2 regions of the Brotomerdimonas butyrica genome follow, and region 1 is predicted to be linked to the other one. Evidence: riboswitches for the same ligand, from Rfam matches in the RefSeq annotation. Region 1 holds a riboswitch; the other holds the start of a gene.
What was found. A riboswitch is a leader RNA that binds a small molecule or an ion and turns the genes downstream of it on or off. The one in region 1 is predicted to bind molybdenum cofactor.
Positions count from the first base shown of each region.

Region 2: it holds a riboswitch for molybdenum cofactor, as region 1 does, so the genes downstream of both, OCV59_RS09455 (substrate-binding domain-containing protein) here and OCV59_RS03510 (molybdopterin-dependent oxidoreductase) in region 1, are expected to answer to the same signal.

Region 1 covers NZ_JAOQJP010000003.1:164,170-168,194, reverse strand. Annotated here, with positions in the region: gene OCV59_RS03520 (hypothetical protein) at 1-657, shown strand, start outside; gene OCV59_RS03515 (MGMT family protein) at 657-965, shown strand; molybdenum cofactor riboswitch at 1,233-1,354, shown strand; gene OCV59_RS03510 (molybdopterin-dependent oxidoreductase) at 1,563-4,025, shown strand, end outside.
Region 2 covers NZ_JAOQJP010000012.1:29,726-33,750, reverse strand. Annotated here, with positions in the region: gene OCV59_RS09460 (pyruvate carboxylase subunit B) at 1-1,320, shown strand, start outside; molybdenum cofactor riboswitch at 1,448-1,571, shown strand; gene OCV59_RS09455 (substrate-binding domain-containing protein) at 1,757-2,623, shown strand; gene OCV59_RS09450 (ABC transporter permease) at 2,641-3,336, shown strand; gene OCV59_RS09445 (ABC transporter ATP-binding protein) at 3,342-4,025, shown strand, end outside.

The DNA.
Region 1 (4,025 bases):
AAGTGCAGAGCGTATTTCGATGAAATGATAAAAAATGACGAGAAAAAGCTGTATGACGTCGACCTGCTCATGGAGGAGACCGAATCCGTGAAAGCGGAGTTCGAGAAGTTCATGAAAAGCAACAAGGCGGATGACATATTCAAGAGACTTTACGATGATATAGAGGAGTTTTTCCAGGTGCCGCCGTTCGAGGGTCTTGACAATATCGAGTACGGCATACACGAAGTGTGCGTATATTCGATACTCGAGTACTTTACATGGAAATCGCTGCCTAAGCACGACCATAAGGTGTGCCGCGATGAATACAGAGACAGCATCGCAGCGAGGACATTCGATGAGGTCGGCGACAAGTGGATCGCTTTCTGCGACGATCTGCAGGACCGTTATGAAGCTGTTTCATCAGGAAATACTGCAGACGAGCATGCGCTGAAAGTCGATATCGCAGCATGCGGTATCATAGCGATAGCAGCGATAAGAGATCAGGATCCGTTCGCTCTGGACATGGCGCAGTCAGGCGCAGCTGAAAAGGCAGAGATGATAGTGGGATCGCTTGAAAACGATACGTACAAGGAAGGCGAAAGTGCATTTACCGACAACGTAGTCAAGCTGCTCGGATTCGTTTACGGACAGGTGAAGGAGAACAGGGAGCTTGCGTGATGAAAAAGCAGCTTGATGAAGATCTTCTGTATGAGATACTGTCTGTAGTCGAGGAGATACCGGAAGGATGCGTTGCGACATACGGACAGATAGCGCGGCTTATAGGTCGTGAGAAAAATGCCAGGCTTGTCGGGAAGGCGCTCTCGGTGTCAGGCATGTACGGTGAATACCCGTGCCACCGCGTCGTGAATCACGCGGGAAGGCTCGTGCCGGGCTGGACGGAGCAGAGGAGCCTGCTCATGATGGAAGGCGTGCCTATGAAAGACGAGCACCACGTGGATATAAGGAAATGCCGCTGGGAAGAATAAAAAGAATCAGAAAGCAATAAACCAAAAGCAATAAAAATGAGCGATCCTGCATGATGAGGGTCGCTCGTTTCGTGTATAAATGGTGAAAAACGCACAAAAGCATATATTGTGTTGTTCAGATAACAGATGTACCACCCGAAGAAATGTTAAAATCAATGATTGCAAACATATCACATAAAGATAGCAAGACGGTTAAAAAAAGTCGTTATATGTAGTTGACTTTATTCATAATTTACTGATAAAATATTATCAACGTAATGACGTAATAGACTTATAAAGATCCGAGTCCATAACCCCTTCGCTCTGGCAAAAGCATGGAGTATGGAACGTTAGGGTCTGTGTGGAAACGCTCAGGCCTCCCGCATTTGGAAAGGATAAAAAGTGCAGGCTTTGCCGAAAAACGCCATAATATCCCAATGTACGGCGTATTTGCATGATGCCGTGTAAAAAGAGGTGTTTTTTGCAGAGAAAACCACTTGGAGCCTGTATTTATGTTTCATCGTCTGAAGCCCTTTTCACTGTGCGTGAAAAGGGTTTTTATATTCTTAGTGCGTAGTTCGTAGTTAAAGTAATGTTGTGAAATCGGAGGCAATTATTATGAATTTAAAGAAACTTACGCTGAACATCAACGGTGCAGACCGTATGTTCATCTGTGATCCGGAGAAGGACACACTGGCATCCGTACTTCGTCGTCTGGGACTTACAGGAACTAAAGTAGGCTGCGGTACAGGTGTATGCGGAGCATGTTCCGTTATCCTCAATGGAAAAGTGGTTCGTTCATGTGTCAGAAAAATCAAGAGCATAGAAGAATACAGCACAGTTATGACTATCGAAGGTATCGGTAATCCGCTCCATCCTCATCCGCTTCAGTATGCATGGGTAAACCTCGGAGCAGTACAGTGCGGGTTCTGCGTACCTGGATTCATCGTTTCAGCTTATCAGCTGCTTCTTGAAAACCCGGATCCGACAAGAGAAGAAATAAGAGACTGGTTCCAGAAGACAAGAAATGTCTGCAGATGTACAGGATACAAGCAGATCGTAGACGCTGTTATGGAAGCAGCTGCTATCATGCGTGGTGAAAAGACATTCGAAGACATCACATATGACTGGTCAAAAGATATAGAAGAAGGTTTCTACGGCAAGCCGCTCGTTCGTCCTAATGCTATGGCAAAGGCATGCGGTGTATGCGACTACGGCGATGATATCGAGCTCAAGATGCCTGCAGAAACACTTCATGCAGTACTCGTAATGCCGATGAAGGCTAACCACGCCAAGATCCTGAACATCGATTTCTCAGAAGCAGAGAAGATGCCTGGCGTAGTTAAGGTCATCACTGCAAAAGATAATCCTGGCGCAAACAAGCTGATGGCATACCAGTTCTCACCGAGAACAGTTGAATTCGAACAGACTCACAAGCTGCTCGCAGACGAAAAGATATTCAGATGGGGAGACCCTGTTGCAATGGTAGTTGCAGATACTAAGGATCATGCAAGAGCAGCAGCTAAGAAGGTCGTTGTAGATCTCGAACCGCTGCCTGAATACATGAGCTACCTTGAAGCTGTAAAACCTGAAGCAGAGAGGATCCACGATTCATTCGACAATATATACAGTACTCAGCCTGTATTAAAGGGCGACTACGATCACGTGGCAGAGATGATAGACAACGCTCCTTATGCTGTAGACGGAAGCTTCTATTCATCAAGAGAGCCGCATCTTTCGATCGAGGGAGATACAGTTCAGGCTTACTATGATGAAGACGGCAAGCTCTGCGTACACTGCAAGACGATGACTCTGTACTTTGACAGAGACGATATGGCAGAAGCTATCGGTATCCCTGTTGAAGATCTCCGTGTTATCGAAAACCCTACAGGCGGTTCATTCGGATGGGCGATGAACGCAGCTTCATACGCACTCGCAGGCGTAGCTACAAAGGTTACTGGAATGCCTGTTGCATTATCTATGACTTACGATGAGTTCATGGCATTCTCAGGTAAGCGTTCACCGGCATTCTTCAACGGAAGACTCGCATGCGACAAGGACGGAAAGATCCTCGCAGGAGAATTCGATTCAGGTATCGACCACGGTGCATATCCTGAAATGGGAGACGACAAGGTTACAAAGATCCTGAGATTCATGTTCTTCCCTTACTATGTACCAAACGTAGTAGGTCTCGGAAGAAGTGCTGTAACAAACCACAACTTCGGTGTTCCTTACAGAGGCTACGGAGCTCCTCAGGCATACACATGCGGCGAAGCTCTTATCGATATGATGGCAGAGAAGATCGGAATGGATCCGTTCGAGTTCAGATACAAGAATATCGCAAGAAAAGGCGATCTCAACCTGAACCAGAGAGAATTCCTCCAGTACCCTATGGAAGAGATGATGGATACATTAAAGCCTATATATGATGAAGCTGTTAAGAGAGCAGATGAATTCAACGCTGCTTCAGACGGCTCGAAGAGAAAGGGTGTAGGTATCGCATGGGGCGGATACAACGTAGGACTCGGCGGCGTTGACGAAGCTACAGTAGCTATCGAACTCGTTGGCGACGGCAAATTCAGAAAATACGATACATGGCAGGATCAGGGCCAGGGCGGAGACGCAGGATCACTCGTCTGCACACTCGAAGCACTGAGACCTTACTTCCCTACAGTTACGCCTGATGATGTAAAGGTCATCCAGACAGACAGTAAATACTGCCCTAACACAGGTGAGTCTGCAGGTTCAAGATCACACTTTGCTAACGGTAAAGCATCGATCGTAGCTGCAAAGATGCTGGCTGACGCAATGCGTAAGGAAGACGGAACATACAGAACTTACGATGAAATGATCGCAGAGGGTATCCCTACAAGATACGACGGACACTGGGTTGCTGCAGATGAATGGGATTACTTCGACTTCCTCGACCCTAACGACGGACAGGGTAACCCTACATATGCTTACACATATGCGCTGTATCTCTCAGAAGTAACTGTTGATATGAAGACAGGTAAGACTACTGTAGACAAGATGACATGCGTTGACTGGGTAGGTAAGGTTGGTAACATCCAGTCAGTAAAC
Region 2 (4,025 bases), on a different contig from region 1:
GAGACGATCCTTCGAGACGCGCATCAGTCGCTGATGGCGACAAGGATGAGGACCTCTGATATGCTGCCGATAGCATCAGTGCTGGACGAGATCGGATACGACTCGGTCGAGTGCTGGGGCGGCGCGACCTTTGACGTGTGCATGAGATATCTCAACGAAGATCCGTGGGAGAGACTCAGGCTGCTGCGCAGGAGATTCCGCAAGACGAAGCTGCAGATGCTCCTCAGAGGGCAGAACCTGCTCGGCTACAATCATTATCCGGACGATGTCGTGGACGCATTCATACGAAAATCCGTGGACAACGGCATAGACATTTTCCGTATATTCGATGCATTCAACGATACGAGGAATCTCGAGAGATCAGTCAATGCCGCGAAACAGGAAGGCGCGCACGTGCAGATGGCGATGTCATATACTGTCGGTAAAAAATATACATTGAAATACTGGAAGAAGCTCGCGAAGGATTTCGAGGAAATGGGCGCAGATTCGATATGCATCAAGGACATGGCAGGGCTGCTTATGCCTTATGATGCAGAGAAGCTGATAAAGATGCTCAAGAAGACCGTCGATGTGCCTATACAGCTGCATTCGCACTGCACCAGCGGAGTGGCTCCGATGACCTATCTCAAGGCCATAGATGCCGGATGCGACGGCATAGACACAGCGCTTTCACCGCTGGCGATGGGTACGAGCCAGCCTGCGACGGAAGTTATGTTCAAGACGCTGGAAATGGCAGGCAGGAACGTCGAGCTCAACGAAAAGGCTATGATCAAAGCGACCGAATACTTCAGAGAGTTCCGCAGACATGCCGAACAGAAGGGCATGATCGACATCAAGATGATGGACGTCGATACGGAAACGCTCAGATATCAGGTTCCCGGGGGCATGCTCTCGAACCTGTACGTGCAGATGAAGGATCAGAACATGGAAGACAGATTTTCGGACGTGCTCAAAGAAATACCTAAAGTGCGTGAAGATCTCGGTGAACCGCCTCTCGTGACGCCGTCATCGCAGATCGTTGGAACACAGGCAGTGTTCAACATCATGACAGGCGAACGCTACAAGATGGTCAGCAAGCAGACGAAAGCCATCCTCAAGGGCGAGTACGGCAGGACGATAAGACCGTTCAACAAGGCGATACAGAAAAAAGTGCTTGACGGAGAGGAGCCTATCGACTGCAGGCCGGCAGATCTACTTGCACCGGAATTCTTCAACAAGAAGAAGGAGCTCGGAGACAAGGCGCCGACAGAAGAGATACTGCTGGCATATATACTGTTCCCGCAGTCCGCAGAAGCGTTTTTCGGACAGCAGAAGTTCTGATTTTCGGGCGGCAGAATGACGACGAGTGCCGGAGAACACAGGATAATACGGTAAAATCGACACGATCGTACTGTGATAAAACACTTGTTGTTTGAACAACGTTATGGTATTATATAAACAGAATTTGACAAATGAATAATTCCGAATAAGTGTTTCTAAGGCTTGTATAAATGCTATGGAGTGCTTATCGATGGGTTTGTATGGAAACGTGCAGGCCTCCCATTATGGAAAGGAATGATGTAAAGATAATAAAAAAAAGAATTTTCATTCCGGAAAATTCTTTTTTTATTCTGGATGTTCTGCAGGCAGATAAAAGTGCTGCATTACGTTGTATTACATATGTTCCTTTTTTTGTGGGATTTATGTAGTAAGTATGTTGATATAAACAGCAGCTGCTGTTTATCAGATATTATTTATTCATAAAACGGAGGTAAGTATGAAAAAGAGAATTTTATCAGTATTTCTTGTTCTTGCAGTGGCACTGTCCATGACAGCGATACTGGCAGGATGCGGAAGTGACAAGAAGGATGAAGCAGAGAGCAAGGGAACTATAATCCTTGCGACTACTACCAGCACTAAAGACAGCGGTCTTCTGGATGAGATCCTGCCTGTATTCGAGGAGGAATCAGGTTACTCTGTAGACGTTGTCTCTGTGGGTTCCGGAGAGGCGATGACGATGGGAGAAAACGGAGAGGCAGATGTGCTGCTGGTGCACTCGCCGGCTGCTGAAAAAGAGTATGTAGAAGGCGGACATGCAGATGAGGACGGAAGAATGGACGTAATGTACAATGACTTTGTTGTTGTAGGTCCGGAAGCAGATCCTGCAGCTATCGGTGAAAATGCAAAAGATGACGCTGTTGCAGCATTTACAGCTATAATGGAACAGCAGCAGACATTTGTATCAAGAGCTGATGAATCAGGAACACATAAAAAAGAATTATCCATCTGGGAGAAAGCAGGTCTGACGCCGTCAGGTGACTGGTATGTTGAGGCTGCAGCAGGAATGGGCGATGTCATCACTATGACAGATGAAAAAGCAGGATATACACTTTCAGACAGAGCTACATGGCTCAATGTAGGCGGAGACACTGCACTCAAGATCGTATGCGAAAAGGATCCAAGCGGGGTGCTGAACAACCAGTATGGAGTTATATGTGTGAACCCTGATAAAAACGAAAACATCAATCATGATGGAGCAAAGGCATTCCAGAAATGGATCGTTTCAAAGGAAACACAGAAGCTGATCGGTGAATACGGTGTTGAAGAATATGGACAGGCGCTGTTCGTGCCGAACGCTAAATAGCAGAAAAGGTTTGAAATATGGATACTATTGGACAGGGAATAGCAGAAGCGGTACGGCTGATTTTTTCTGCAGATTCTGAGATATTTGAAATAGTAGGATTATCGCTTTACGTTTCATTTTCGTCAGTGATCATAGCCGCTGTAGCTGGGATCCCTGCGGGTATACTGATAGGGACATATGATTTCAAAGCAAAAGGGATAATAGTCAGGCTCATATATACATTTATGAGCCTGCCTCCCGTTATAGCGGGACTTACGGTTTTTCTGATACTTATGAGAAGAGGACCATTAGGCAGTCTGCAGCTGAATTATACTGTTCCGGCGATGATAATAGCGCAGATCTGTCTCGTTGTGCCTATTATAACGGGGCTTACATATAATATGGTGAAAGAAAAGGCGCAGATAGTTGATTCTCTGGGAAAAACACTTGGCGCCGGAAAAGTGCAGCGCCTGAAGCTTTTGATTTATGAAATGCGTGTAGGAATAACGACCGCAGTTGTTACAGGGTTCGGAAGAGCGATCTCCGAGGTCGGAGCAGTGATGATCGTCGGAGGGAATATAAAGGGCAAGACGCGTGTTATGACTACATATATTTCAGAGCTTAAAGGCATGGGGAATTATGACAGAGCGATAGCCGTTGGAATGATACTGCTGACGATTTCTTTTATAATAAATGCACTGCTGTATCATTTTCAGGAACGGGAGAGCAGGTGACATAAATGCATGTGGTTTTTGATTCCTTAAAAAAAGAATTTGGAGATAAAGTCGTTCTGGATACAGGATACGGAGAGATAATGCATGGCAGGAGTACTGCGATCATAGGACCTAACGGGGCGGGAAAAAGTACGCTGCTTTCTGTGATAGCCGGTATACTGCCGCAAACATCAGGAACTGTTTATTATGACGGCAGTATTGCTTTTCCACAGAATGATGTAAGTATGGTTTTCCAGGCTCCGTATATGATATCGACTACTGTAGAAAAAAATATAATATACCCTTTGAAAATACGAGGCGTCGATAAACGGGAGCGTGAAAAAAGAGCGGAATTCCTTCTTGCGGAGCTGGGACTTGAGAAGCTGAGGAAGCAGCATGCCTGGAAGCTTTCCGGCGGTGAAAAGCAGAAAGTCGCACTTGCAAGAGCATTATCATTCAGGCCGAAGATGCTTCTTCTGGATGAACCGACTGCCAACATAGACCCGTATACGACATCAGAAATAGAAAATATGCTGGATTCTACACGTGCAAAGGAGGATACAACTGTTGTTATAGTAACACATAACCTTGCCCAGGCGGCCCGGATGTGCGACAGAGTGATAATGATGTATGCCGGGAATGTGATAGAGAGCGGAGAGTGTATGAGTATGCTTAAAAATCCATCAGATGATAAGACTCGCAGATTTGTT